DNA from 3 places in the Alteromonas sp. ABH2_165 genome. Region 3 is predicted to be linked to each of the others. Evidence: predicted binding sites of a transcription regulator. Region 3 holds the regulator's gene; each other region holds the start of a gene.
The links. The regulator FliA, encoded in region 3, starts transcription of late flagellar genes. The targets are predictions, from matches to a motif close to CTAAAGNTNNNNNNNNNNNNGCCGATA.
Positions count from the first base shown of each region.

Region 1 (10,264 bases), on a different contig from region 3:
TGAATATGTGTCTAAGGCGATAACAAAAGAGCGCCTGCACAAAGTGATTCATATCATTAACACCGATTTGAAACTGAAGTTTGGCATTACCAAACCGCGTATTTACGTATGCGGGCTAAATCCACACGCCGGTGAAGGCGGGCATTTGGGATCAGAAGAGCTGATCACCATTATCCCGGCTCTAGATGACTTACGTGAGGAAGGTTTAGATTTGGTAGGTCCGCTTCCCGCAGACACTATTTTTCAGCCTAAATATCTCGACGACGCCGACGTCGTGTTAGCGATGTACCACGATCAAGGACTGCCGGTACTTAAGTTTAAAGGATTTGGCGCCTCGGTGAATATCACCCTTGGCCTGCCATTCATCCGTACTTCTGTCGATCATGGTACTGCTTGCGACCTCGCGGGTACCGGAAAAGCAGATGCGGGCAGTTTCACAAAAGCAATGCATAAAGCTATTGAATTAGCGAACAGGCAGCAATGAGTAAAACACATTTAGGCCACACCGCGCGTAAGCGTTTTGGCCAGAACTTCCTGCATGACGACTATGTCATTGGCAATATCGTTAGTGCGATTAATCCCGTTGATGGTGAGAACCTGGTAGAAATCGGCCCCGGCCTTGGCGCCTTAACCGATCCGGTGTGTGAAGAGGTTTCGCGCCTTACCGTGGTTGAACTCGACCGCGACCTGGCAGAACGCCTGCGTCATCATCCTTTTCACGGCAGTAAACTGACCATTGTTGAGCAGGATGCCCTGAAACTCAATTTTGCCGATTTGTTACCGGCAATGCCAAACCCTGAAGGCAAATTACGGGTATTCGGCAACCTGCCTTACAACATTTCTACCCCTTTAATGTTCCACCTCTTTAGCTTTAGCGGCAAAGTGCAAGACATGCACTTTATGCTGCAAAAAGAAGTGGTAAACCGACTTGCCGCTGGGCCGGGCTCTAAGAGCTATGGGCGTTTGTCGGTAATGGCACAATATTACTGTGCGGTGATCCCCGTGCTGCATGTACCGCCTGGTGCATTTAAGCCGCCCCCGAAGGTCGATTCAGCCGTGGTACGTTTAGTGCCACATGCCACCCCGCCAGTCGCGGTGAAATCCGTTGCCTTACTGGAAAAGGTGTGTGCAGCTGCATTCAACCAACGCCGCAAAACTATTCGTAATAGTTTGGGTGACTGGGTGACTGAAGCTGAACTGGAATCACTGAGTTTATCGCCAACTGCTCGTGCTGAGACCTTGTCTCTGGCTGATTTTGCGGCAGTGGCAAATTTAGTAGCAGACCGGGACGGAGAAAGCTGAGATGTCGGCTTCTCCTGGTATTTTGGTTTCAGTTTCAGCGAAACACATCCCTGATCATCCGGCAAATGGCCCAGATAAATACGCATTTGCTTATCACATCACAATCCGCAATCAGAGTGACGAGCGGGTACAATTGCTCAGTCGCTACTGGTTAATCACCGATGGCAATGGTAAAAATACCGAAGTACAGGGTGAAGGCGTTGTGGGTAAACAACCGCTTATCGACCCAGCCAGTGAGTATCAATACACCAGCGGTGCACTTATTGATACTCCCGTAGGCAGCATGCAGGGCCACTACGAAATGGAAAATGAAGACGGTGAACGCTTTCGCGTGCCGATCAATATTTTCAGTCTAAGCGTACCTAACGCGATCAACTAAAAAACGGTGTCAAAATTTGGCACCGCTTCCAACGGATAAGGATGCCAGCATGTCAGACTCGCAGACGTTGATTGTGGGCGATATTCAAGGTTGCTACGGCGGCCTGATGGCGTTGCTTGAAAAAGCTCACTTCGATGAAAAGCGCGATAGATTAATTGCAGTAGGTGACTTAATTGCCCGCGGCGAAGACTCCTACGCGACGATCAAGTATCTGATGGACTTAGGCGACAGATTCAACACCGTGCTTGGCAATCACGACCTGCACTTTCTGGCGGTGTCTCAGGGCATTAAGTCTGCGAAAAAAAGTGACCGTCTCGGGCCTCTTCTGGCCAGTAAAAAACTAAAAGATATCATCGATTGGTATCGCCAGTTTCCGTTGGCGCTTGCCCTCGATGAGACCACCACAATCGTTCATGCCGGCCTTTACCCCAAGTGGTCGCCGGAAACCTTACTTTCACTGAGCAACGAAGTCAGTACCGTATTAAAAAGTGATAAGTGGCCTGCATTGTTAAAAGAGATGTATGGCAATTCTCCCACCGAATGGAAAGAAGGGTTAAAAGGCACGTCGCGACTGCGCTTTATCATTAATGCCTGTACGCGCATGCGGTTTTTACAAGAGAAAAACCACCTCGAATTTGCCTGCAAAAGTCATCCTGAGGATGCTCCCTCGTCGGTGACTCCCTGGTTTGAAGTTGAGAATGCATCACTCGCTGCCAGCGAGCGTATTATTTTCGGCCATTGGGCAGCGCTTGAGGGCGTAACGGGGAACAATCAATTTGTTGCACTGGATACCGGGTACGTATGGGGTAACAGCCTGACTGCAATGAGAATTCCGTCGAACACACTCATCAATGTGACACCTTAAATACCTCTGTATTAAAACAAACAACGTAAAAAACTGATTCCTATAGGTCTTTAGTCTAATTTTTGTTTACAATTAAACTTACTAATCGGTTATTCGACTAAACAAGCGGAATGTTCGGCCGATAAGAATAATGCGCTATAGTTATTAGCGCATAGCACCTCAGGTATCAGTCACCATGAACACAACTGATTACTTAAAACTATAAATAAAACTGTGTTTCAGGAGTTCATATGAAAATCACGGTAGCCAAGCGCATTATCGGCGGCTTCGCCACAATAAGCCTGCTATTAGTTATAATCAGTGCATCTTCTTTCATTAACCTCAATTCTGTGGGATCGGCGGTTGATGAAGTGAATAAGGTAGCGGTTCCCACCCTTACCAGCAGTAATGCATTAAAAGCCAGCTTCCTGAATATGGGCCGCGTTACCTTCGAGGCTTACATTGAAGAAAGCGTGGATGGCCTTGAAAGCAAGTACGATAACTTCACGAATAGTAAAGCCAATTTCAGTACAGAATTAAAAAAGCTGGAAACCGTACTGGCGGATGATTCTGCCATGCTTGCCAGCCTTAAGCAGGTAAACGGCGCCTACGAGCAATACATTCAAAATGTAGAAGCAATGTACACCAGTCACCGACAGTTTATGGAAATGCGTAATGCCATAAGCGACAAGATTGGTGACTTAGAAGACAATGCCGATGACGCCTCTACCTATCTACTGGACTTTTCCGAATCTGATGAAGTAGCACGTAGTGCTGCGCTACAAAAATCAGCTGAAATTGGTAGCGAATTAGAAAGCCGCCTGCTTGAACTCATTACCGTGGCTAACGAATATGCAAAAACACAAACTCTCGTTCGTGCCGACGTTATCGGTAATGAAGTAGAGCTTATTGTTACCAGTGTTCGTGAAATGATGAACCAAATTCAAGGTACCGCAGCAGGTGCAGATACCACGGGTACACTGGATGAGATTTCGACGCTGGTTGACGATGCCATTGACGCCATTACCGGTTCTGACGGTGTATTGGCTCTGCAACGCTCTCGTTTAGAATACCGTGATGCGGCTGAGCAAGCCCTGTCTCGCTCTGATGCAAACAGTCAGGAAGGCATTAGCGCCCTTGAAAACCTGCTTACTCAAGCCGATAAGAAAGCTGCAGAAATTGACGAGCAGGTATCGTTTAAGGTGACCTCAGGCAACACCATCGTGATTGTTGTGGCGCTGGCTTCACTGGCTGCCGCCCTGGTCATCGGTTACTGGACGGTTATTGCTATCACCCGCCCGCTGAATAGCGTTAACGAGTTACTGAATGTTGCCTCTTCTGGCGACCTTACCCGCCGTCTTGATGACTCTGCTGAAGATGAATTCGGTCAACTGGCGAAAAACTGTAATAAGCTGATTGGCAACCTTAAAAGCTTGATCACTGGCATTAATACTCGTGCTGAACAGCTTGCCGCAGCCTCTGAGCAAACATCTACTGTTACTACCCAAACAACGCACTCGATACAAGATCAGAAGTCGCAGATTGCTCAGGTTGCAACAGCAACAACAGAAATGCACAGCACGTCTATTGTGGTAAGTCAGAGCGCCGAAGACACGCTTAACGAAATTCGTCATGCAGACAGCGAAGCGGAAAATGTACGTTCAATTTCTCTTGAGAACAAACGCACTATTGAAGTACTGGCCCGGGATGTTGAGCAAGCCGCCGAAGTCATTAATAAACTGCATCAAGACAGCGCCAGCATTGGCGGTATTCTCGATGTTATTCGCGGCGTTGCCGATCAAACAAACTTGCTGGCATTGAACGCGGCCATTGAAGCGGCCCGTGCTGGTGAGCAAGGTCGAGGCTTTGCGGTAGTTGCAGACGAGGTGCGCACTTTGGCATCTCGTACGCAGCAATCGACGCAAGAAATTAACGCTATGATCGAAGTGTTGCAAGCTGGTGCTGAAAAAGCGGTGGCGGTAATGAATCAGGGTAAAGAGCAAACTGCTATCTGTGTTGAGCAAACTGACAACGCCACACGAGCGCTGGATGTTATCTCTGACGCAGTACGCAAAGCTTACGATGTAAGTACGCAAATTGAACAGTCTGCCCGCGAGCAAAACACGGTTTCAGCAGAAATCAGTGAGAAGCTTGAAAGTATCGTAGGTATTGCTGAAGAAACCACTGCTGGCGCACAACAAACGTCTCAGTCGAGTTCGGAAGTGGCCCGCCTTGCTGAAGAACTGCAACAATCTATCCGTCAGTTTAAAGTTTAAAAATGTCTATCCGGCGCCACCTTTAACGGGGTGGCGCACGCATTCCCAGCTCAATTCCCGGGCAAACTCTGATCTCGTGGTGCGGTATGGCGGAGAAGAGTTTCTGATTGTGTTGCAAGAAGCCTCTATACTTGCAGCCAGTAAAGTGGCGGAAACCTTATTGGGCGAAATTCGTCGCCTTGCTATCCCCCATGAAGGCAGAAACGATTCAAAGCAAATTCTCACCCTGTCGATTGGCGTTGCCTGTCAACGCAGTGGCGAACCCCTACCCCCCGATTTCTTACTAAAGCGTGCCGATGATGCACTGTACAAAGCAAAATCATCGGGGCGGGATTGCTACATGCTGAGTGACCTATCTTTTTCAGCGCACATTCCTGAAAGCGTATCGGCGACGGAATAAAGCCGGTGGCCTATTAACTATTTGTCCGCCAATGCAGGCCGCGATTAACACAATTCCGCCCCAACCCAGTAGCGAAAAGCGCTCGTTAAGAACAAGTACAGCCAAGATAGTGGCAACCACAGGTTCGAGCAGTGTGATCAGTGTTGCCGAGCTGGCATCCACCGATTTCAGCCCAAAACCAAATAGCAGATAGCCGACGAAGATAGGCAATATTGCCATGTACAAAGCCACCGAAACATTGTTAGCAGACGCAAATACGTTGTCACCGGTAAATAACAGTGATGGCAGTAGCAAACAGGCTGATACACCAAATTGACTTGCCATGGATACCCCAGATGATGCGCCGCGGGTAATAAGGGCTTTGCCCGCCCAGGAATAGGCGGCATATGTAAGGCCCGCAATAAGCCCTAATACAATTCCCCACTCTCGCTGCTCAGCGGTGGCAGCAAGCTCGGCACTTTCAGGTTTACCCATTGCCAACAGTAGGATACCTGTTGCCCCCAGAATAAAGCTGACAATCCATTTTGCCGTTATGGGCTTACGGTTTAATACCCACTCAAGTAAAACCGCAAAACAGGGCGCGCTGGCTATAGAAACCACGGTGCCAATTGCCACACCGGCCAAATGCATGGAGGAGTAAAATGCCAGCGGATAAATGGCAACACTCAGGCTCCCCAGCAAAACAATTTTGCTATGTTGGAAGAGTATGTGTCGTTGTTTCAGCAGTTGAGGCAGAGCTTTAAGACACATGAGCAAACCGCCTCCGCCGGTGGCGATGGCGCCTATGGCTAACGGGCTCACGTCGGGTGCAAAGCTGGCCGCCGTGCCCGTTGTGCCCCACATAAAACTGGCGATGATAATAGCGAAAAGCCCGAGTGCATGATTATGCTGATTAGTCACGATAATTCCTGAATCCCCTTTGGAGAATAAATATAGTATCGCCATAGAGAACCAACATCTTTGCTAATAAGACGCTTTCTCAGGTTAAAAAGACGCACTTACTGAGAATTTTTACGGAGCTACTTTCAGCTAAACAGCTTCGAGGGTGGTAAACCAAAATGGACTGAGAAGCGGCGACTGAACGCAGATAAGTCGTGGTAGCCAACCGTTTCCGCTACCCGTTGAACAGGCAAATCTGTGTGGATCAGCAGCGCCCTGGCTTTTTCCATACGCATGGCGGTTACATGATGTCCGGCGGAAACGCCCATTTGTTCCCGGAACAACTTTTTAAACTGAGTTGCGCTTAAACAGGCGATGCGAGCCAGCGTGCCAATATCCAACTCACTGCCAATATTGTCATCGATAAAACTGACCACAGCACTGATCCGTCGATCCCGGGTTTGCGCTACTCGTTGTGCCGCCAATAAACTGGTGAAGGTATCGAAGGTGAGCTTTTCTAATGACGAGTCTACCTGATATTCGAGTTGGGTCTCGATAAACTGTAAATAGCGATTAAGTGGCTGACTGATGGTAAATACCAGCCACGACGCTGCACAAAGATTTTCTGGCAGCGAAAACATGTCTGCCACCACAAAACGCGCTTCGGTTTCCGATGTGAAATGATGTAACTCACCGGCCTGGATCACCACACATTCTCCTGGCGCCACTTTGCCGCTGAATCCGGCCAGCTCAATGTTTATGACACCACGAAGCGGTAACACCAACTGATGGAAGTCGTGGGTGTGACCCACCTTTTGTTTGCTGTAAGAACGAATGGAGAGGGAATCTGACATAGGAAACAAAAACGGGTAGCCAATGCTACCCGTTAACTATTCTTACTCGAACAACTCTTTATGCAGATGCTGAACAATGGCAGAACTGTCTTCTTCACTCACCAGGAAAGACAGGTTATGCGGATTAGCACCGAAACAAATCATGCGCAGGTTGAAGTCGTCTACCGCACCAAGAATACGGCTCGCCACCCCTTTTGCAGTTTGCATGTTGTTACCCACAACAGTGATAAGATCGAAACCTTTCTCCACTTTCACATCACAGATGGTTTCCAGCTCGGCGATGGTTTCTTTGTTCAAACGCTGAGCCACAGAGTTCGCTGGATTATCCAGTGTAAACGAGACTGAAATTTCAGACGTGGTGACCAAATCAACACTGAGCTTGTGCTTGGCAATAATACCAAATACCTGTTGCAGGAAGCCTTGTGCGTACATCATTTTCGGTGTTTTCACGGTTACCATTACCTGCTCTTTACGGCGGGTAATCGCGCGGTGTGGTGGCTCATTGTCGCAGTCGCGCATGATCCAAGTACCGCCTTTTTCTGGCTCTTTGCTAGAACCCACAAACACTTTAATGTCTTTACGCAGTGCTGGTTCCATGGTGGCCGGGTGCAGTACTTTGGCACCAAACGTGGCCATTTCCGCGGCTTCTTCGAAGCTCAGCTCCGGTAATGGATAAGCCGCAGGTACAATGCGCGGGTCTGTGGTGTAAACACCCGTCACGTCAGTCCAGATTTCGCAGCTATCAGCATTCAATGCTTCAGCTAGCAATGCCGCCGTGAAGTCAGAACCACCGCGACCTAAAGTGGTGGTTTTCCCTTCTTCATTAGCCCCCACGAAACCTTGGGTAACCACGATGGCGTTGCTAATTTCAGGACGTAACAATTGTTCTGAAAGCTCGCCAATGGTGTCGATTTGGGGTGCAGCTTCACCAAACTCGCTGTCGGTACGCAGCACTTTACGTACGTCGAAGTTTAAGGTGTCTACCCCTTCTTCTGCCAATACCGCACTAAACAGCAGCGACGACATGCGTTCGCCCATAGACTGAAGTTGATCTTTCAGGTCGTCACGATGAAGAATTTCTTCATGATTTGCCAGACCACGTAACTCTTCAAACAAATCTTCCAGTTTGTCAGCTACGCTAGCCTTGTCTTTAATTTCGTTCAGCACGGCCATTTCAATATCAATGATCGCCTGACAAGTGTCCTTGATTTGCTCGCTGGTTAGCGGCGCATGCGCAATACTTACCAGGTGATTGGTCACACCGGCCTGTGCACTAACAACAACAATACGGGTTGCTTCGTTACCCGCCACAATGCGAGCACAATTTTTCATAGCCTGATAGGTGGCTACACTGGTACCGCCAAACTTGGCGATATTAAGAGAATTCGACACGATTTTCTCCGAGCTTTAACCAACGACTGGTTGGTTTAGTAATTGATTTTGATTTGGTCGCCTACGCTGATGTTATTCGCAGCAAACCACCCTTGATTCATTTCCAGCGCAAATTCTACCGCTTTTGAAGATCCCACAGACGTTAAGTCATGTGGCTCCAGCGGTTTTATATCGGTAATTACGCCGTTCCCGTCGATAAATGCTACATCCAGAGGTACAAACGTATTTTTCATCCACATGCTGGCCATACGTGCCGGATTGAAGCGGAACAACATACCACAATCATCACACAGTGATTTGCGGAACATTAGTCCCTGCGCCCGTTGCTCAAACGTTTTGGCATATTCAACACTCAGGCTTTTACCACCAGCAACAATGGTTGCCTGTTCGAAGGTAACGGGCTCGTCGGCAGCACTCTGACAAGCAGCCAGCGCCAGACAAGACACCAGCATCAGATTTCGCAGAACCATTAATGGTTTCATTCTGTCTTCCTTGTGAAAACGTGGGGTAGAAAAATACGCATAAAAAACCGGGCCCCTGAGGTGTCCGGCCTGCTAGTTTATACGGCATGTCAGGCAACATTCAATGTTGGAATGATCAATACGGTAAACTTACTCTTCGCCAGTGCCGAAAAGGCAACAGCGAAGGTTCTCGGGGTTGGCAATCAAAGCGTAATTTACTAGCGCGGAGCAATACGCAAAATGTTGGCTTCCTTGCCATCTGTGAGCACATAAATCGCCCCGTCGTGACCTATCGCCACATCGCGCAAACGTTGATTTATGGTAGCAAACGGGGCGGTTTGCTGAACAGGCGTAGCGGAAAGGTCTATCGCCAATAATTGCTGCGCTTTTAGCGTTGTAACCAGCAATTGCCCGTTAAGTTCCGGGAACATTTGACCACGATAAATCGCCATTGCAGAAGGGGCCACAGAAGGCGTCCAGTTTACCCGGGGCGACTGCATATTTGCGTAACGGGTAAATGGCGATATCTGTGCACCGGAGTAATCCGTGCCGAAAGTCGCCACCGGCCAACCATAGTTGTTGCCCGGTGTTAGTAGATTGATTTCGTCACCACCGTCGGGGCCATGCTCATGTTCATAAATAGCGCCACTTGCGGTATCTACAACCAAACCTTGCGGGTTACGGTGCCCGTAGGTAAAGACATAAGGGGCCTGCTGGGTAAACGGGTTATCTTCAGGTGCTGAACCGTCGGCATGAAAACGCAATGTTTTACCTAACATACTGTTTAGCCGCTGGGCCTCTTCACGGTAATCAAAACCATCACCCGTTGTTACCAGCCAGGTGCCATCTGGCAATAATGCCAATCTACCACCATAGTGAACCGGCGTGTCTTTGTCTGGCGAAACGGTAAGAATAACAGAGATCTCGGAAAAGCTTTTGCCGTTAAACACGGCGGTGGCCACCGCCAGATGATTCGCCTCTTCGGTGCCTTGCGAGAACGTCAGCATCACTTTTCCGGATTCGTCAAAATCAGCAAACAGCGCCAAATCCAGTAATCCGCCCTGCCCGGCAACATACAGGTCTGGCAGCGCCAACGGTATGCGAACTAGGCTTTCTACGCCCCCCGTAATGACGACCTGGCCGTCACGTTCTGTCACTAACCAATTGTTGTCGGGCAGTTGCGTTAACGCCCATGGCTGATTAAGTGACCACACTGACATTTTCTTTGCTTGATAGGTGTGAGATTGTGCCGTCGATGCAAACGAAACCAGTACCCCCAAAAGCAATAATAAACGGTGAAATGCCCAGAATGTCATGATGTGTATTCAACTCCTTCTTGAGATCTACGCGCTGTCGTGAAAAGATGCCGACCAGAAAAGCAGCACTATGACGTGAAACACACAACGAATCAACGCATGCCTTTAGCTACCGCAACCTCATTTACCCGGGCATTCATTCCCGCCTGGCTGGTCACCTA
Region 1 covers NZ_JBSWWF010000006.1:236,848-247,111, reverse strand. Annotated here, with positions in the region: gene pdxA (4-hydroxythreonine-4-phosphate dehydrogenase PdxA) at 1-484, shown strand, start outside; gene rsmA (16S rRNA (adenine(1518)-N(6)/adenine(1519)-N(6))-dimethyltransferase RsmA) at 481-1,302, shown strand; gene apaG (Co2+/Mg2+ efflux protein ApaG) at 1,304-1,681, shown strand; gene ACXAFQ_RS13460 (symmetrical bis(5'-nucleosyl)-tetraphosphatase) at 1,731-2,546, shown strand; gene ACXAFQ_RS13455 (HAMP domain-containing methyl-accepting chemotaxis protein) at 2,777-4,801, shown strand; gene ACXAFQ_RS13450 (GGDEF domain-containing protein) at 4,695-5,201, shown strand; gene ACXAFQ_RS13445 (DMT family transporter) at 5,163-6,101, opposite strand; gene ACXAFQ_RS13440 (helix-turn-helix domain-containing protein) at 6,227-6,934, opposite strand; gene lysC (lysine-sensitive aspartokinase 3) at 6,977-8,326, opposite strand; gene ACXAFQ_RS13430 (DUF192 domain-containing protein) at 8,362-8,808, opposite strand; gene ACXAFQ_RS13425 (PQQ-dependent sugar dehydrogenase) at 9,006-10,103, opposite strand; gene ACXAFQ_RS13420 (hypothetical protein) at 10,203-10,264, shown strand, end outside.
Region 1: the regulator FliA is predicted to act here: its motif matches at 2,644-2,670, upstream of ACXAFQ_RS13455 (HAMP domain-containing methyl-accepting chemotaxis protein).

Region 2 (10,264 bases), on a different contig from region 3:
AGCTTGATCCTATCGAGAAAGCCGTTCTGCGTATTGCTACCTATGAACTGACTGAGCGCATGGACGTGCCTTATCGCGTAATTATCAACGAATCGATTGAACTTGCTAAGTCTTTCGGTGCCGAAGAAAGCCATAAATTCATTAACGGCGCGCTGGATAAAGCAGTAAAAACCCTGCGTCAGCACGAACGTTAATCAGCGATCTATTTACGGGGAAATCCGTAGATATTCGACGACACTGAATCAATCGGTATTACGTGAAAGAATTTGACCTCATTGGCCGCTATTTTGCAGATGGCGGGCATCAACGAAAAGACGTACTTGTCGGCATCGGCGATGACTGTGCGGTAACGTCTGTACCTGCAAATCAGCAATTAGCCATCACCACTGACACATTGGTATCTGGCGTTCATTTCCTTAAAGATGCACCTGCGCGCTCTGTTGCCTATAAAGCGGTGGCGGTGAACTTGAGTGATTTGGCGGCCATGGGTGCCGAGCCCGCGTGGATTTCTCTGTCCTTATCGATGTCACATGTTGATGAAGCTTGGATGGAAGAATTTGCCAACGGCCTCTACGAGCTAACCCGTTACTATTCGGTGCAGCTTATTGGCGGTGATACGGTACGTGGTCCACTGGCGATGACAATCACTGCACAGGGCTTTATTCCACCTGAAAACGCGCTAAAACGCAGTGGTGCAAAACCGGGCGACTGGATTTACGTTACCGGCACCACCGGTGATGCCGGCGCTGGCCTCGAAATCCTGAAAGGCGAGCGTGAGGCAAAATCAGAAGCGGATAAAGAGTTTTTAGTGAAGCGTCACTTGTATCCTACGCCGAGGGTAGCAGTGGGGACGGCGATTCGTCGCACTGCCACATCCTGTATTGATGTCTCTGACGGCCTGCTGTCTGATTTGGGCCATATACTAAAAGCGTCGAACTGCGGTGCCCTGGTTCATGTAGACCGTTTGCCGGTTTCATCCCCATTATTTAATTGCCTGGGTGCGCAGGAAGCTTACCGCTACGCGTTAACCGCTGGTGACGACTACGAGCTAGTCTTCACAGTAAATGAGGAGCAGCGGGGGAATTTAGAAACCTCTTTGGCTTCTACTGGTGTAAAAGCGACCTGTATTGGCCAGGTTACCGGACAAAAGGGCAAGGTAGACCTCAAGCTGTACGATGCACCTTATGAACTACCTGATGCTGTGGGTTACGAGCACGAGTTTTAATGCAACCTGAGTATCGCGCCCGAGTTTCGATGAAAAATCCCGTGCATTTCTGTGCACTGGGATTTGGTTCAGGGCTTATTCCATTGATGCCTGGTACCTTCGGCTCACTGGCGGCAATCCCGCTAATTCTTCTTCTCGCGCCGTTAGGCGATAGTATTTTCTTAACCGCTACCCTTGTTAGTTGCATCGTTGGAATCTGGTTCTGTGGCCGTACCGCGAGCGATATGGGCGTGCATGACCACGGTTCTATTGTATGGGACGAAGTGGCAGGTATGCTACTTACCTTCATGTTTGTGCCGCTGACAGTGTGGACTGTCATTGCAGGGTTTGTACTGTTCCGCATTTTCGACATACTCAAACCCTGGCCAATCGGCCCAGTGGATAAAACCGTGCATGGCGGTTTGGGAATAATGTTGGATGATATTCTGGCCGGGCTGATGTCTTTTGCCTGCTTGCAGGGCGCGATCTATTTGTTTCCTGTCTTGCTTAGGTAATTATTAGTTGTAGGCGAAATATAAAATCCGGCATAAGTGCCGGATTTTTGTATCTGCTTAATTTTTCCCGCTTAGCTTTAGAAAAAAGAAGGCCATTAATCTGCAGCTTGCACTGACCAGATAGTATTACCATCGTCATCTGCAACCAATAACTTGCCGCTGGAGGTGACACGCACTGCGCTAGGTCGGCCATAGGCTTCATCTGTATCCATGCTTTTAATGAAACCACCTAGAAATTCTTCAATCTCACCAGTGGGTTTGCCGTCTTTGAATGGCATAAAAACAATGCGATAGCCGTTGTATTTTGCACGATTCCAGGAGCCATGCTGAGCAGCGAATAAACCGTTGTGATAGCGTTCAGGAAAACTATTGCTGTCGTAAAATTCCAAATCCAGCGTGGCGGTATGATTGCCAAGCGCAATATCCGGGATTATTGTCGTTTCCGGTAAATCATCAGGCATCTTATCTTTCCAGCGCGGGTCAATATTCTCGCCGTAGTATTTATAAGGCCAACCATAGAAGCCGCCTTTTTTCACACTGGTGACATAATCTGGCACCAGGTTGTCACCCAGTTTATCTCGCTCATTAACGGCAGCCCACAATTCGCCGGTAACCGGGTTATAGTCCAGACCATTTGCATTACGCAGCCCGGATGCAAATATTGTCTCATTAGTGCCATCAGGATTTACGGTGAGGACTTTAGCCCGTCGGGCTTCCTTATCCATGCCATGCTCGCCTACATTACTTGATGATCCAATTGTGAGTAGAAACTTCTTCCCAGTGTTATCAACTTCAATATTGCGTGTCCAATGATGGTTGTATCCTCCGGAGGGGAGTTCATGAACCACAACGCCTTTTTGAGAGATGGTTTCTGCGTCCTCAATATAAGGGAATCGCATAATGCTGTCTGAGTTAGCGACATAAAAATTATCGTCGAGAAGGGCCATGCCGAACGGCTGGTTCAGGCTATGGTTAATAAACGTATGGCGCTCATCAGCAACGCCATCATCGTTTGTGTCACGTAATAAAGTGATTCTGTCGGCGCTGCCTTTCTCCGCATCGTCAGACTCCGCAACTAAAACATCATCATTAGGGAGTATGTAAATCCAGCGTGGGTGTTTCAGATCACTAGCAAAAGGCTTCACTTCAAACCCTTGTGGCGCTGTAGGTGTTTTTCCCTCAGGCCAGCCGATCACTTTAGTTCTCCGATCTATTGACTCGGTAGCAAATGGCTCGGGCAGGGGAACGACCTGACCAGGTGCGTAACCGTTTTCAGGCGCAACGGCGACCTGAGCTAAACTGGAAAATGAAAATAGCGTCGAGAGTGATAGTAGGCTGAGTCGAAAGGTCATTATATGCAGCGTCCTGTTCTGAGAATGAACCATTGCTACGTTGTTGTGATTAACAGAGATTGGTGAAAGAACAAGATTTAATGTTTGCCAGCACGTTCAAAGAAGTCTTAAAGCAATAGTGTCGCAGTGCGAAAAATAAAAACGGGAGCCTGATGGCCCCCGTCTATTGTTAAGCACTATGCTGGTTAGCAGACTATATTGACTACCTGGCAAGAAACGCCGTAATTTGCGCTTCTATTCCTGCTCCGTCAATCTGGTGCTCAGCGTACATTTGCTGCTGGGTACCTTGCTGAATGAAGCTGTCTGGCAGACCAAGGTGTAATGTGTGGACAAGCAGCTTATTCGCACTTAAGTACTCACTGACTGCCGAGCCTGCACCGCCCATGATACAGCCATCTTCCAGTGTGACCAGCAGCTCGTGAGAACCGGCAAGTTCGGTGATCATATCGCCATCGATGGGCTTCACAAAACGCATATCCACCACGGTCGCATCGAGCTTTTCAGCCGCTTCCAGCGCGCCGGGCAGCAAAGTACCAAAGTTCAGGATAGCCAGCTTTTTGCCTGCTCGAAGCGTACGGGCTTTACCCAGCGTCATCGCTGTCATAACGTCATCGGCGGGCTTACCATTGCCGCTTCCTCGCGGATAACGGACAGCCGCAGGCATATTTGCTTTATGACCGGTAAACAGCATTTGACGGCATTCGTTTTCATCTGAGGGCGTCATGATTATCATGTTTGGAATGCAGCGTAAGAACGCAATATCAAATGCCCCTTGGTGCGTTGGGCCATCGGCGCCGACCACACCAGCGCGGTCGATAGCGAATAATACCGGTAACTCTTGCAGTGCCACGTCATGAATTAACTGATCGTAACCCCGTTGCAGGAACGACGAGTATATTGCCACAACAGCATTGTAACCTTCTTTCGCCAAGCCGGCGCCAAACGTCACCGCGTGCTGTTCGGCTATTGCGACATCAAAGTACTGTTCAGGGAATTGCTGTGAAAACTTCACCATGCCAGACCCTTCACGCATGGCGGGTGTAATCGCCATGAGTTTTGGATCATCCGCAGCCATATCGCACAACCATTGGCCAAAAATCGCCGAGAAAGTAGGGGCTGATGGCGCTGCTTTAGGTAATGCGTTATCCAGCGGATTGAACTTCGGTACCGCGTGATACTTAATTGGGTCTTGTTCTGCTACCGGGTAGCCTTTCCCCTTACGTGTTACCACGTGAAGAATATGAGGGCCCGAAAATTGGCGCATATTACGCAGGGTATCTACCACGGCGTTTACGTCATGGCCATCAATAGGGCCAATGTAGTTAAAGCCAAGCTCTTCGAAAATTGTGCCCGGTACCACCATGCCTTTAATATGCTCTTCCGCACGGCTGGCGAATTCCTTAATTGGCGGTACATTGCTGAGGAGCTTCTTACCACCATCGCGAATTTTATTGAAGAAGTTGCCGGTAAGAAGGCGAGCAAGGTGGCTGTTTAGCGCACCTACGTTTTCCGAAATCGACATTTCGTTATCGTTCAGCACGACCACTAAGTCTTTATTGATATCGCCAGCGTGGTTCAGCGCTTCAAACGCCATACCTGCAGTCATCGCACCATCACCAATTACCGCAACGACTTTACGGTTTTGGCCTTCTTTATCGGCAGCCACAGCCATACCCAGCGCCGCACTGATCGACGTTGAAGAATGCCCAACGGCAAACGTGTCGTAGTCACTTTCAGGCGGCCAAGGGAAGGGGTGTAAACCGTCTTTCTGACGAATAGTAGACATTCGCTGCGCGCGGCCCGTCAGGATTTTATGTGGATAGGCCTGGTGTCCTACATCCCACAGTAGTCTGTCGAAGGGCGTGTTGTATACGTAGTGCAATGCAACGGTTAACTCAACGGTACCCAAGCCAGAGGCAAAGTGGCCACTGGTTTGACTAACCGAAGTCAGCAAGAACTGTCGAAGTTCGTCTGCTACGGCCCGCAGTTTTTCCTGCGGCAATTTTCTGAGTTCATCCGGAGTCTGTGCCTGCGCCAGAAGAGGGTAGTGCGATAAATCTAAACTCATTGTTCTTTTTTCATTTTGTTGTTTAGCATGAAAATCAGAATGTCCGCTTTACCATTAAATCGGTAAACGCAGATAACAGCTCGGTATTGTAGGGCAAACTGTCTAATGCTTGAAGTGCACTATCGTGTAGACGGGCTAATTCCGCCTTTGCTTGTGTCATCCCTAACAATGCCGGGAAGGTATTTTTCCCTGCTTCTATATCGGAGCCCTGAGGCTTTCCAATCACAGCTGCATCGCCTTCCACGTCTAAAATGTCATCCTGGATCTGAAAGGCAAGACCGATATCGCTGGCGTAACGAATAAGGGCGTTACGGTGCGCAGGGTCGAGTTCTTCAGCCAGTAATGTGATCATTTCGGCGCAAGCCTGCAATAACGCCCCTGTTTTTAAACGGTGCAGGCGCGTTAGTGCATCGATATCTATGGTTTTACCTGTAGACGCCAAATCAATAGCCTGGCCGCCACACATGCCCATATAGCCTGAGGCACGGGCAAGGATGCTAACTAATATAGCGCGCTTATCCTGGGCGAACTTACTCATTGGCGCTTCGGCTAAAATACTAAACGCCATCGTTTGCAGTGCATCGCCAGCGAGAATGGCTGTTGCTTCATCAAACTGTATATGACAAGTGGGTTTTCCGCGGCGGAGATCATCATCATCCATGGCGGGTAAGTCATCATGGGCAAGTGAATAAGCATGAATACATTCAATGGCCATGCTAATTGCAGCTTGATCCTGACCAGGAATATCCAGCGTGTTGCCAATAAGATGAACCAACAGAGGGCGCATGCGCTTACCGCCAGCCAGTAATGAATATTCGATAGCCGCACGAAGTTGCGGGGCGTGGTCAGGTAGTTGTGCTACGTATTGCAGCAGGCTTTCGTCAGTATTTTGTTTAATCTTCTGACGTAAGCTGTCGATATTAATCATGAATTACCTGTAAAACGGGTAGCAGAGGCACCATGGGCGCCGTTAATCAGTCTTCAGATGGGGTGAAGTCAACGAGGCTGTCCTCACCTTGTTCGCGGAGCAGAATTTTGACTTTTTGTTCTGCCTGGGCGAGAGCCTGTTGGCTGAGACGAGATAATTTTACACCGCGCTCGAACTTTTCCAATGCTTCATTAAGCGGTAATTCGCCGGATTCCATTTCTGTCACTATGGCTTCAAGTTCCTGCAGCGAGGCTTCGAATGAAGGTTGAGAAGGCGCTTTTTCTTCAGACACGTCAGAGATCCCGTGGGTAACTAATGGTAAACGCGCACATTAACCGAGGGCTTCCGCCGGGTCAATTGGTTTGTCCAATGAGCATGCCGGAAAAAGCGGCTATCCGACTGGTTTCGCTCAGGATACCTGATAATGAGGATTCATCCTGAAAAGTTCATGCTTTGATTATAGAATTCAGAAATCTGGCCGATAGAGTATAAGTCAGCGATGACAGTTTCCGGCAGGTCGAATAAAACAGGTTATAATAAACAAGGTCGTAAACGACCATTCACAACAACCTGCCAACAGCGCTAGTACGAGTTTTTTGAGGAGCAATAAGTGGATTTAGCAACCGTCATTGGCATGTTAGGTGGTATCGGCTTTATTGTCATGGCCATGATCCTCGGTGGAGATCTGTCCATGTTTGTCGATGTCGCCTCGGTGCTCATCGTTTTCTGTGGTTCTATTTTCGTGGTTATGTCCCAGTTCACCCTTGGCCAATTTTTCGGTGCCGGCAAGGTGGCGGGTAAAGCGTTCATGTTTAAAATCGATCCGCCAGATGCGCTTATTGAAAAAATCGTTGAAATGGCAGATGCGGCACGGAAAGGTGGCTTTCTGGCATTGGAAGAAGCAGAAATTGATAACCCCTTTATGCAGAAAGGGGTAGATATGCTGGTAGACGGACACGATATTGAAGTGGTTCGCGAAACGCTGAAAAAAGATATTCTGATGACCACCGAGCGACACGAGTTTGGTGGTTCTATTTTTAAAGGCCTGGCCGACGTTGCCCCCGCCATGGGAATGATTGGTACCTTGGTTGGTTTGGTTGCCATGCTTTCTAACATGGACGACCCGAAGTCTATCGGTCCTGCGATGGCGGTTGCATTGTTAACTACACTTTACGGCGCATTCTTAGCCAACGTAATCTGTCTGCCCATTGCAGCGAAGCTTGAGAACCGCAAAGAAGAAGAGAAGCTCAATCAGTCACTCATCCTTGATGGCATTGTGGGCATTGCTGATGGCCAGAACCCGAAAGTCATTGAAGGCATTTTGAAAAACTACATTGCTGCCGGTAAGCGCGGCGGTGATGAGGAGTAGGGGCGATGTCTGACGAATGCCCTAAATGTCCTCCTCCCGGTCTGCCGGCATGGATGGGGACATTTGCCGACCTGATGTCACTGTTGATGTGTTTCTTCGTACTGCTGTTGTCATTTTCGGAAATGGACGTACTGAAGTTTAAACAAATCGCAGGTTCGATGAAGTTTGCCTTTGGTGTGCAAAATAAAATCGAAGTAAAGGATATCCCTAAAGGAACGAGCGTTATTGCGATGGAGTTCCGTCCAGGTCGACCTGATCCTACCCCCATTGAAACCATTCAGCAGCAAACCATTGATATGACGCAGCCGACCTTGGAGTTCCAGGCCGGTGATGAAGATTCCTCCGGGGGCCGTCAAACCCAACGGGGTGATCAGCGTGGTGGTCAGGCGCAACAAACAGCATCTGATTCTGCCGCATCCTCGTCGCAAAGTTCTGATAAAGAACAAGATAACGAAATGATGAAAAAGGTGGCTGAACAACTGCAGAAAGAAATTGCAGACGGTTCGATTGAAATGGAATCGCTGGGTCAGCAGATCACGATCAGAATTCGTGAGAATGGTTCTTTTTCTGCCGGTTCTGCATTTTTACAGCCTCAGTTCAAACCGGTGCTCAGAAAAATTGGTACGATGCTGGCAGATATGCCGGGAGAAATTGAGATTTCAGGCCACAGTGATGGTCAGCACATAGCGAATGAGTTATATCGTTCAAACTGGGACTTGTCTGCCCAGCGTGCGGTGGCGGTGGCTGAAGAGTTGCGAAATGCGCCAGGCTTTGATGAATCCCGCATGTCGGTAGTAGGGCTTGCAAACACTAAACCGCTGGTGGAAAACGCGGCTACGTCTGACGACAGAGCACGTAATCGCCGGGTAGAGATCAATATCAACCAAGGCAAGCCACTGATTTCAGATCCTATCTCGGTGCTCAACAACAGCGCCAGCGGCGGGGAAGAAGAATAAAGAGGGGCGCTGTTATGCGCCCCGTGTAATTGCCTCGCGGTAATGCGGTTTCGACAGCAGCAATTGCACCGTCGAAATAGTGCGTTCAAGGAATCCACCTTCACAGTATTTTAAGTAGTAAGTCCACATACGCATAAAACGTTCATCGTAACCGTCCTGCTTTAAGGGGTCTCTGGCATTGATGAATGCCTCGTACCAATCATCTAAGGTTTTAGCGTAGTCCAAGCCGATATCTTGCAAATCGCGAATTGAAAGGTCGCTGTGACGTTTCAGGTAATCATTAATAATGAGTTGCGAGGGCAAGAACCCGCCCGGGAAAATGTATTTCTGAATGAAGTCGACACTGTTGCTGTAGCTTTCGTAGCGGCGGTCATCAATGGTGATAGATTGCAGCAGCATGAGCCCTTCAGGCTTTAGCAGTGAAGCGCATTTACTGAAAAAGTTCCCCAGATAACGTTTGCCCACCGCTTCAATCATTTCGATGGAAACAAGTTTATCGTACTGACCCTCAAGGGTTCGGTAATCTTGCTTTAATAAGGTAACCTTGTCGCTCAACCCTTCTTTAATTATCCATTCTTGTGCATACGCAAACTGCTCTTCAGAGATGGTGGTGGTAGTCACGTGGCAACCGTAATGTTTCGCTGCGTAAACGGCTAGCCCTCCCCAGCCCGTGCCGATTTCCATTAAATGTTCACCAGTTTTGAGTTGCAGCTTGTCACAAATGGTTTTTAATTTATGCGTCTGGGCGTCAGATAGCGATGCGTTGGGATCTGGGTAGATAGCAGATGAATACATCATTGACTGGTCGAGAAAGCGGGTATAGAGCTTGTTGCCCAAATCGTAATGGGCTTCAATATTCTTCTTCGCCTGAATTTCGGTATTGCGGCGGAGAAAATGCTGCACCTTCTGAAAAGGTAGCATGAACAAACGGTATTTCTGTTCCCATTTATCCAGCATTGGTAGGTTACGAGCAAAGATACGAATGACCGACGTAAGATCGCTGCTTGTCCACAAGCCATCGGTGTACGTTTCGCCCGCTGCAACGCTACCACCAAATAATAATTGACGGTAAGCTTTCACATTCAGAATGTTTACGTCTGCTTTCAAATCGTGTGACGGGTTACCGAATTCACCCACTGTCGTGCCGTTTTCCTGAATGGTCATGTGACCTTCAGGTAAAATCGACAGCACTTTTAAAAAAGCTGCGCGACAGGCGCGGTCTATACCGCTGGCTTCCTGCTCAAAAATAAACGCTGATTCACCGTGTGACATTATCTCGGTTCCTGGCTGTTAGGGTGATCGTATATTGGTGTGCGTTTGATGAATAACTTCAACGCCTGCCAATAAATCCCCACCACTGTTTTTATTGTCATACTAGGTATACGTCTAAGCATAATGCGCAGGTTAGTATTATCTAATGAAATTCTTTTCATATTCAGACCAGCGGTAAAATCCTTTTCTTTTCGATGGCACGCCATTACCAGGTTGAAATGTGCATCGGGCTGCCTAATTGTCCATTTATAAGTCATGTCCAGTGGGTTAAACGGCGACACATGGAAGGCTTTCTCGGTATCTTCCTGGGTTTCCATATCAACCAAATAGTAATGTCGTTCATTCCACGGCGTATTGCTGACTTCAGCGAGCATATGCGTGAAGCGATTGTGCTCAGGACTTCTTAAAAAGTAAAAATTTACCGGGCTAAAATAAATGCCTAAAGTGCGAAGTTGACCAAAAAAGAAAACCTCACCATCGAGCTTTTTACCCTGATTAAGCGCCGTCATTTTTTGGCGTATCGCTTCATCTAACGGCACTGATGGCTCACCGTAATAATCATCGCGATGGAAACTGAGCCAGCCACGTTTGCCGATAGAA
Region 2 covers NZ_JBSWWF010000008.1:265,990-276,253, forward strand. Annotated here, with positions in the region: gene nusB (transcription antitermination factor NusB) at 1-194, shown strand, start outside; gene thiL (thiamine-phosphate kinase) at 257-1,225, shown strand; gene ACXAFQ_RS16615 (phosphatidylglycerophosphatase A family protein) at 1,225-1,719, shown strand; gene ACXAFQ_RS16620 (PQQ-dependent sugar dehydrogenase) at 1,815-3,071, opposite strand; gene dxs (1-deoxy-D-xylulose-5-phosphate synthase) at 3,274-5,139, opposite strand; gene ispA ((2E,6E)-farnesyl diphosphate synthase) at 5,174-6,064, opposite strand; gene xseB (exodeoxyribonuclease VII small subunit) at 6,114-6,359, opposite strand; gene pomA (flagellar motor protein PomA) at 6,678-7,436, shown strand; gene ACXAFQ_RS16645 (flagellar motor protein MotB) at 7,442-8,392, shown strand; gene ACXAFQ_RS16650 (class I SAM-dependent methyltransferase) at 8,405-9,664, opposite strand; gene ACXAFQ_RS16655 (DUF1365 domain-containing protein) at 9,664-10,264, opposite strand, start outside.
Region 2: the regulator FliA is predicted to act here: its motif matches at 6,525-6,551, upstream of pomA (flagellar motor protein PomA).

Region 3 (10,264 bases):
AACCTCCGTGCATTATTAGAAAAGCAGGCTGCCGAGCGAAACGCAGCGGCTGACGCTGCTACGCAGCAAAACGCACCGCGCCAGGTTCAGCCTCATTCCCAGCGCGACCTTGCTCAGCCTCAATATCAATCACAGCCTAAGGCACAAGCTCAGCCACATTCCCAGCGCCCACAGCAGCAAACTGCACAGCAAGACAATGATGTATTTTCTTTTGCTGATGTATTTAATCACGGGCGCAACAACACTGCACCAGCTTCACAAATGAGCCCTGACTTCGAAGCTGCGCCTTCTCAGCAGGCACCTTCGAGTAACGCGCAGGGCAATAGTGAACTGGATGCCATCAAAGAGGAATTGGCGTCTTTACGTAATGTGCTGCAATATCAGGTGGCCGACCTGATGGAAGCGAAGAAAAAGCGTCAGCGACCCGTTCACAGCTACCTGATGCAATGCCTCACTGGCATGGGATTAAGCGTTGCGCTGGCTGAACAGTTAGTACATTACACGCCTTCACAGTACACCGAGCGTGAAGCGTGGATTTATTTGTTGAACCTGTTGGCTAACCGTCTGAACGTTTCGGGTAACGATATTCTTACGCAAACCGGTGTTGTTGCACTGGTCGGTCCAACTGGCACGGGCAAAACCACTACCGTTGCAAAGCTTGCTGCACGTTATGCACAAAAGTACGGGGCAGAGCAGGTAGCGATGATCACCATCGATACCTATCGGATTGCAGCTTATGAACAGCTGGCGACTTACGGCAAAATTATTGGCTGTACTACCCGAAAAGCACAAAGTAGCGAAGAATTAGCTGAACAACTCTTTCAGTTACGTCATAAACGTCTAATATTAATAGATACAGCAGGTTTTAGTCAGCGAGATAGCCGATTAATTCAACAACTTGGTCAGTTTAGCAACGGTCAAATGCAACCTGTACGTAAATACCTGGTTGCGCAAGCTAATACCCAATATCCTGCTCTGCAGCGCATTATTGCAGCGTATAATTCGGTTAAACTCGACGGCTGTATCTTCACTAAAATTGATGAGTGCTACAGTTTGGGTGAGGTATTAAGCGTTGCTGTTGAGCAGCAGCTACCGGTGAGTTATGTGACCGATGGCCAGCAGGTGCCTGAAGATATTAAAGTTGCTGATGCGAAATCTCTCGTATCTGCAGCGGCAAAGCTTTATAAAAAGTACGGTTTGAATCATACTAAGCATAATCATGAAGTTAATTCAGTTAAGGCAGTATGATCGAAGATCAAGCGAGTAGCTTACGAAAGATGAATCAATCACGCCTCATTAAGGTTATAGCCGTCACCGGCGGTAAGGGTGGTGTGGGTAAAACCAACATCACACTGAATACGGCCATCGCCATGGCAAAGCAAGGCAAACGGGTGATGGTGCTCGACGCCGACCTTGGCCTGGCTAACGTCGATGTTATGCTCGGACTGCGAGTAGAGAAGAACCTTTCTCATGTGCTGTCTGGCGAATGCACCCTCGACGATGTGCTGGTAACCGGCCCCCATGGCATCAAAATCGCACCGGCAACGTCGGGTACGCAGGCAATGACAGAATTGTCGCCTACCGAGCATGCAGGTCTAATTCGTGCGTTCAGTGAATTGCGCTCGCAAATCGACGTGCTCATTGTCGATACTGCAGCGGGTATTTCCGATATGGTGCTGAGTTTCTCCCGGGCGTCTCAGGATATTATGGTCGTGGTGTGCGACGAACCCACCTCGCTCACTGATGCCTATGCGTTAATTAAAATTCTAAATCGGGAACACGGTGTTTTTCGGTTTAAAATTGTTGCCAACATGGTGCGGGACATACGTGAAGGACAGGAGCTTTTCAGTAAATTATCAAAAGTCACTGGGCGTTTCCTTGATGTGGCGCTTGAACTGGTGGCTACCGTCCCCTTCGACGAGAATATTCGTCGAGCGGTAAGAAAGCAGACCGCCATCGTTGATGCTTTCCCAGGCTCGCCTGCCGCCGTAGCCATTAGTCAATTGGCGACCAAAGCGGCTAATTGGCCGGTTCCTGCCCAGCCAGGCGGACATCTCGAATTTTTCATCGAACAACTGGTAGCTAAACAAGCGGTAGGAAACCAACGTTGAACAGTAAAGCAGCAGCTTACCGACAACAGAATGACACTGCACAGTTGGTAGAGCGACATGCACCATTGGTTAAACGCATAGCCCATCATTTGATGGCCCGTTTACCTGCCAGTGTGCTTGTGGACGACCTGATACAGTCTGGCATGATCGGATTGCTGGAAGCTGCGAAAAATTTTGACGGTTCGAAGGGCGCCAGTTTTGAGACGTTTGCGGGTATTCGTATTCGCGGTGCCATGCTGGATGAAATTCGAAAAGGTGACTGGACTCCCCGTTCAGTGCACAAGAATAGCCGCGCAATCACAGAAGCTATCTCTTTAGTTGAAAGAGAAACAGGAAGAGATGCGCGCGATGTTGAAATAGCTGCTAAGCTAAATGTCAGCATTAATGATTATCATCAAATGCTTAACGAGGTCAATGCCGGAAAATTAATCGGTATCGAAGATCTCGGTGTATCTGAAGATGTGATCACAACAGAACAAAGTAAGGGTAATGACTCACCGTTAGAAGATCTTATGCAAGGCGCCTTTCAGAAAGCGCTGGCATACGCTATAACAACATTACCCGAGCGGGAAGCGATTGTATTGTCTCTGTACTATGACGAGGAACTGAACCTACGTGAAATAGGTGAAGTGCTCGACGTGAGTGAGTCCAGAGTCAGTCAAATTCACAGCCAAGCCATGTTAAAACTAAAAGCACGAATGCAATCCTGGCAGGCTGAAGAATAGCGCACACCAATATTAATAACGATTTACTATCCTTCACCGGAGGCTATTTTGGACAAGAGCATGAAAATTCTCGTGGTAGACGATTTTTCTACGATGAGACGAATCATAAAAAACCTGCTTAAAGATCTTGGATTTTCCAATATTCAGGAAGCTGACGATGGTAGTACAGCTTTGCCTATGCTCCAGCAAGGCGACTTCGACTTTGTCGTGACTGACTGGAACATGCCGGGAATGCAAGGGATCGATCTGCTTAGAGCTATCCGTGCTGACGACAAACTTAAACACTTACCAGTGCTCATGGTGACTGCAGAAGCGAAGAAAGAGCAAATTGTTGCTGCTGCACAAGCTGGCGTAAATGGATACGTGGTGAAACCATTTACAGCAGCTACACTAAAAGAGAAATTAGACAAAATCTTTCAGCGTTTAGGCTAACTTAGCAGCACCTGCCAGAGAAGAGGATTACTGGATGTCACCCATTAAAAAAGTCCCTATTTCGCTAGAAGAGGCGAAGCAACTGGTTAGTTATCTAGAGCAAGGGGATGATGAATCCGCCAATGCTCTGTTGGAGGCAGTATCAGCCAAGGAATCTGTGGAGCTCTTTGCCGAGGTTGGCAAGCTTACCCGTCAGCTCCATGATGCATTAAACACATTTCAATTAGACGAGCGCATCGCAGGCTTAGCCAACGATGATATTCCCGATGCGCAGACTCGTCTGAATTACGTCATCGAAGAAACAGAGAAAGCCGCCAACACCACAATGGATGCTGTCGAGTCATGCATGCCTATTGCGGAATCTCTGGCAGAGCGTATCGGCGCAATTGAGCCTGAATGGCAGAAACTCATGACCCGTCAAATCGAGCTAGGTGAGTTTAAGTCGTTGTGTTTGGAAATTGACTCCCTGTTTAAAGACGCATCTCAGGATTCGACTAAACTTAATAGTCTGTTAACCGAAGTGTTGATGGCACAAGGTTATCAGGATCTCACGGGGCAGGTTATTCGACGTGTAATCGATCTTGTGAAAGAAGTAGAAGATAGCTTGGTGAATATGTTGACTGTGTTTGGTGAAGCTGGTCAGCCTAAAGATAAAACACCCACCAAGAAGCCAGATGCGATTGAGGCAGAAGGCCCAATTCTTGATGCTGAAAAACGTGACGATGTAGTACAGGGTCAAGACGATGTGGATGACCTTCTATCAAGCCTTGGTTTTTAGGGGAGCGAATGAATGTCGTTTGAAGTTGATGAGGATATACTACAGGACTTTCTGGTTGAGGCTGGTGAGATCCTTGAACAATTACAGGAACAGCTGGTCGACCTGGAAAACAACCCGGAAGATGCTGACCTCCTCAACGCTATCTTCCGTGGGTATCACACTGTAAAAGGTGGTGCTGGTTTTCTTTCTCTAACCGAACTGGTAGAGATTTGTCACGGTGCAGAAAACGTCTTTGACGTGATGCGCAACGGTCAGCGCACGCTAACACCTGAACTTATGGATGTTATTCTCCAAGCCACGGATGTGGTTGTTGAGATGTTTGAACGTGTTAAAGCCCGCGAACCATTAGAGGCCGCAGACACAGCACTGGTCGATACCCTCCATAAACTCAGTAAGCCTGAATCCGCAGACGAAAATATTTTCGGCGATGTTTCAGCCGCAGCGCCGGTAGTTGAGGCGCCTGTCGAAGAAGAACCAGAACTCATTGTTGAAGAAACGCCTGTTGCACCCGAAGCTACTGCTGTGGCATCTGGCGACAGTGGTATTGAAGATATCTCAGAAGATGAGTTTGAAGCCTTGCTGGACCAATTACATGGTTCAGGTGCGCCTGGTCGTCCTGCTGAATCTGCAGCATCACCGGCCCCGGCAGCGCCAGCGGCACCTGCAGCGGGTGGCGATGGTGAAGATATCACCGATGATGAATTTGAAGCTCTACTTGATGAGCTTCACGGCAAAGGGCAGTTTAAAGGGCCATCAGATGCTGCGCCAGCACCGGCAGTCGCACCCGTTGAGCCGGCCGCAGATAGCGGTGACGACGAAATCACTGATGACGAATTTGAAGCCTTACTTGATCAATTGCATGGTAAAGGTCAAGGGCCTGCAGGTGGCGTCGAAGTAGACAATACTGCGACCAAAGCAGTTCAGGCCGCGAAAGCAGAACAGAGTAAGGCAGCAGAGCCGCCTAAGGCAGCAGAGCCGCCTAAGGCAGCTACACCGCCTCCGGCCGCCAAACCGGCGGAACCGGCGAAGCCTGCGACACCTGCTAAACCGGCAGCGGCCAGTAAACCTGCGCCTGCTGCTAAAGCCGCGCCAGCCAAGAAAGAAGAGAAGGCACCGCAAGCTGAAACCACTGTACGGGTTGATACCAAACGCCTCGATCAGATAATGAATATGGTGGGCGAGTTGGTGTTGGTGCGAAACCGCTTACTTAGCCTTGGCATCACCACAAACGATGAAGACATGTCGAAGGCCATTGCCAACCTCGACGTTGTAACGGGTGACTTACAAGGCGCGGTAATGAAAACCCGCATGCAGCCCATCAAGAAGGTTTTCGGTCGTTTCCCTCGGGTTGTACGTGACCTCGCCCGCAGCTTGAAAAAGGAAATTACCCTTGAGCTTGAGGGTGAAGATACCGACCTGGATAAAAACCTGGTTGAGGCACTGGCCGATCCGTTGGTTCACTTAGTTAGAAATTCCGTGGACCACGGTATTGAAATGCCAGATGACAGGGCAAATGCCGGAAAACCGCGCATGGGTACGGTTAAGCTATCAGCGTCGCAAGAGGGTGATCACATTCTGCTTACTATCGATGATGATGGTAAGGGCATGGACCCTGAAAAACTGAAAGAAATTGCAATCAGTCGCGGTGTTCTCGATGCCGATGCGGCAGCCAGAATGTCCGATGTTGAAGCATTCAACCTGATTTTTGCCCCGGGCTTCTCCACCAAAACCGAAATCAGTGATATTTCGGGTCGTGGTGTGGGCATGGACGTGGTGAAAACCAAGATTAACCAACTCAATGGTACCGTAAATATTGATTCTCAGATGGGTAAAGGAACCCGTCTTGAAATCAAAGTCCCACTGACGTTGGCAATTCTGCCTACCCTGATGATTGTTGTTGGCAAACAAACCTTCGCATTGCCGTTGGGTGCTGTGAATGAAATCATCAACATGGATATCAAAAAGACTAATACGGTAGATGGTCAACTGACCATGATAGTTCGTTCAAAAGCGATTCCATTGTTCTTCCTCGGCGAATGGTTAATTCGCGGACCAAAAGACATTAGCAAAGAAAAAGGACATGTGGTTGTGGTACAAATTGGTACCCAACAGGTCGGTTTTGTTGTCGACGCGCTAATTGGTCAGGAAGAAGTGGTGATTAAACCGCTGGATGCGTTGTTGCAAGGAACTCCAGGCATGGCCGGTGCAACCATTACATCTGATGGTGGTATTGCACTCATTCTGGATATCCCAAGTCTTCTTAAGCGCTATGCCCGTCGGTCATAGCTGCTAGTAAAGGAACTTCTTGTTATGGCGTTTAAAGTCCTTGTTGTGGACGACTCAACGTTTTATCGTCGCCGTGTCCGTGAAATTCTGGATGAAGACAGAGAACTTCAGGTTGTAGGTGAAGCCTGTAACGGCGAAGAAGCGCTGGATATGCTTGTCAAGCTATCGCCGGATGTAGTGACCATGGACGTCGAGATGCCGGTAATGGACGGCATCACGGCGGTCAAAAAGATTATGGCTAAACGTCCAATTCCAATTTTGATGTTTTCATCGCTGACTCACGAAGGTGCTCAGGCTACCCTGGACGCACTGGAAGCTGGTGCGTTGGATTTTCTTCCGAAGAAATTTGAAGAGATCTCTAAAAATCGCAAAGACGCTGCGAGCCTGCTGAGAACCAAAGTCAGGTTACTTGCGCGACGCGGTGTGGGTATACGCCGACCGCCAATGGCCCGTGCAGCTCCAGCACCTAAGCCTGCGCCTCCGATGCCTGCCAATGCACCCAAAGCCACGTTTTTTAAAAGCTCGTCTGTGCTTACAGGGCGGGCAGAAAGTGCCAGTGCCGCACCAGTGGTGTCTCAAGTTAAAGCCTCAGGCAAGCGTTATAAGTGCCTTGCCATTGGTGCATCAACCGGCGGGCCTGTGGCATTACAAAAAGTGCTTTCAGGTTTACCTGCTAACTTTCCTCATCCTATTGTTCTGGTTCAGCATATGCCCGGAACGTTTACCAATGCGTTTGCTCAGCGTTTACACAACAACTGTGATATCTCTGTGAAAGAAGCGGAGCAAGGTGACATCCTGCGGCCTGGTTGTGCGTATTTGGCGCCAGGGGGCAAGCAGATGGTGGTAGATTCCCGCTCTTTGCCAAATATTGCATTGCGTGATGCGCATGCTCACGAGAAAGATACCTACAAGCCCAGCGTGGATATTACCTTTAACAGTTTGGTTGATATTTACGGCGGCGACGTACTGTGTGTGATCCTTACCGGTATGGGAGCAGACGGGCGCGAAGGCTGTGACGCGTTGCATAAAAAAGGCGCAAAGGTGTGGGCTCAGGATGAAGATTCTTGCGTGGTTTATGGCATGCCGCAGGCTGTGGCAAAAGCCGGTATTGCGGAAAAGAGCATCAATATTGAACATATTGCATCGTGTATCCGCTCTGAGATGATGTAGAGCGAATTCAATCAGCAGGAGTTGAAGGTTGAAAATATGGACGATTGCCAACCAGAAGGGAGGAGTGGGAAAAACCACGACCACCGTTACGCTGGGAGGCATTCTAGCGCAACAGGGTAAACGGGTGTTATTAATCGACACCGATCCTCACGCGTCGCTCAGTTATTACTTTGGTACCGATGCAGAAGAACTAAGTGCCTCTGTTTACGATATTTTTATTAATCATCAGGAGATATCTGCCGATAGGGTACTGGACAGTTTGTGCCCCACCAAATTAGACAGCTTGTTTATTCTTCCGGCATCTATGGCATTAGCCACGCTGGACCGACAAATGGGTATGCAAAATGGTATGGGACTTATTCTTAAAAAAGCCTTGCAGACTGTGGAAAAGGAGTTCGATTACGTACTGATCGACTGCCCACCTGTATTGGGTGTATTGATGGTGAATGCGCTGGCAGCCTGCCATAAAGTGGTGGTGCCGGTGCAAACCGAATTTTTGGCACTTAAAGGTCTCGACAGAATGGTGCACACCCTAGAGATTATGGGGCGTTCGTTACGTAAGGAATTTGACACATTGATTGTGCCAACTATGTTTGATCGCAGGACAAATGCGGCCATCCAGGCACATCAAAAATTGCAAGACGATTACGGCAGTAAAGTGTGGAGTGATGTCATTCCCGTCGATACTCGGTTCAGAGATGCGAGTCAGGCACAGACACCTGCCTCTGTGGTTTATCCGAGATCGCGAGGGGTCTTCGCCTATACTAAACTGTTAGATGAATTGGAACTATGAGTCGACTATGAGCAAGAGTACGCCGTTCGCCCGTGAAGATGTGATGCAGGCGTATCTGGACAGCTTACTACAGAGTCCGGAAGACCCGGCAGATGTCACGGCAAACACCGCTCGGTTACTTGAGCAGGCGACTGCTGACATCGTGGCCCGGGAACCGGTAGCAACGCCCGTTGAAGAGGTTGACGTGGCTGCGCCTGTGGTGGAAGAAATTGAGGAAAGCATTGCTTCTGCAGAAGCCATTGTGGTACCTCAAGAGCCGGTGACTCACCGGCCCATTCAGGATTTGCTTGAGAATCGTTTCCAGGCACTGTTTTTTGAGGTAGCTGGTCTCACACTGGCGGTGCCTTTAGTGACACTAGGCGGTATCCACCGCATGGAAAAAGTCGGTGGGCTCATCGGTAAGCCTAAGTGGTTTAAAGGGGTGATGCTGCATCGTGAACAAAAAATAAACGTTGTTGATACTGCAATGTGGGTTATGCCAGAAAAATACGATCAAAATCTCGCAGAAACGCTAAACTATCAGTATCTTATTATGTTAGGGGACAGTTTGTGGGGCCTAGCCAGCGACAAACTGGTCAATACCGTTACTCTTACCAAGGACGAAGTGAAATGGCGTGAGGCCGGTGGCAAACGTCCATGGTTAGCGGGCATGGTAAAAGAAAGAATGTGTGCGTTAATCGACGTATATCAGTTAATTGCAATGCTAAATAACGGCTTAGGCAGTAATGACCAAACGCCTTAGCGGGGAGCCAGGTTAATGAATGACAAGACCACAAGTAATAATTCACCTGAGAAAGATCAGGTGCTTCAATGGGTCACCTACCGTTTAGGTGAAGAAACATACGGCATCAACGTTATGCAAGTACAGGAAGTACTGCGCTATACAGAAATTGCCCCAGTACCTGGCGCGCCAGACTATGTACTAGGTATCATTAATTTGCGTGGTAATGTTGTTACCGTTATCGATACCCGTGCCCGCTTTGGCTTGATGCCTGCTGATACCACAGACAATACCCGTATCGTAATTATCGAGTCGGATGAACAGGTAGTGGGTATTCTGGTTGATAGCGTTGCTGAAGTGGTTTATTTGAAGTCTTCAGAAATTGACAGCGCGCCAAACGTAGGCACAGAAGAGAGTGCCAAGTTTATTCAGGGCGTGAGCAACCGCGATGGCGAATTGTTGATTCTTGTCGACCTGAACAAGTTACTCAGTGATGACGAATGGGACGAACTGAGCGGCTTCTAAGCAATATCACTGCCCGTTACCCGGCGGGCAGTGCCTGAGCTTCTTTCCTTTCCCAATTTTTGGAGAATTAACGTTTATATGGATGTATCGGCCTTGTCCTTACTTGCCATTGCTACAGGGCTTCTGGCTGTTGTTGCCGTTATCTGGCTGTATTTTCATTTTAATAAGCGTTTGACTCACCTTATACAAACGCATCTTGAGAGCGAATCCCGCGCCGACATGCTCAGTGACGATGTGAAAAATCTTGAAAACCAAATTGCCGAAATGCAAACCCGCTCCATGGTGCAGGGAAAGCACATGCGTGAATTGGCCGACCAATGTGACCAGTTTGAAAACCAGTTGCGGGAAGTGAAGCAACAGGACCCTTCAATGCGCTTATACACCCGTGCCGCCGAACTGGTAAAGTCGGGCGCTTCAGTGGAAGAGGTGATGCAAGCTTGTGACTTGCCCAGAGCAGAAGCTGAACTGCTGATGAGTATGCACAGCCAGCGAAGTTAATCATGCTGGTGTGCATCTCTAATTAATCTGCAATACCTTTCCCCGATACTTTCGCTAACAGCCACGCAGGCAATTATCAAGGGTGCTATGCTTTACCAAGCGATATGTGCTTCAACTCCTAAGGTAAAACTTAAGCCGTTTAGACGTCCAGCCGTAAAGATGTTGACATCGCAAGTGATTCAGCCACAATAGCGGCATATTCTGTCAATCATTGGAGCATCCATG
Region 3 covers NZ_JBSWWF010000001.1:371,658-381,921, forward strand. Annotated here, with positions in the region: gene flhF (flagellar biosynthesis protein FlhF) at 1-1,248, shown strand, start outside; gene ACXAFQ_RS01595 (MinD/ParA family protein) at 1,245-2,111, shown strand; gene ACXAFQ_RS01600 (RNA polymerase sigma factor FliA) at 2,108-2,836, shown strand; gene cheY (chemotaxis response regulator CheY) at 2,885-3,268, shown strand; gene ACXAFQ_RS01610 (protein phosphatase CheZ) at 3,303-4,046, shown strand; gene ACXAFQ_RS01615 (chemotaxis protein CheA) at 4,059-6,332, shown strand; gene ACXAFQ_RS01620 (protein-glutamate methylesterase/protein-glutamine glutaminase) at 6,357-7,502, shown strand; gene ACXAFQ_RS01625 (ParA family protein) at 7,531-8,295, shown strand; gene ACXAFQ_RS01630 (chemotaxis protein CheW) at 8,303-9,037, shown strand; gene ACXAFQ_RS01635 (chemotaxis protein CheW) at 9,053-9,541, shown strand; gene ACXAFQ_RS01640 (DUF2802 domain-containing protein) at 9,620-10,039, shown strand; gene metA (homoserine O-succinyltransferase MetA) at 10,262-10,264, shown strand, end outside.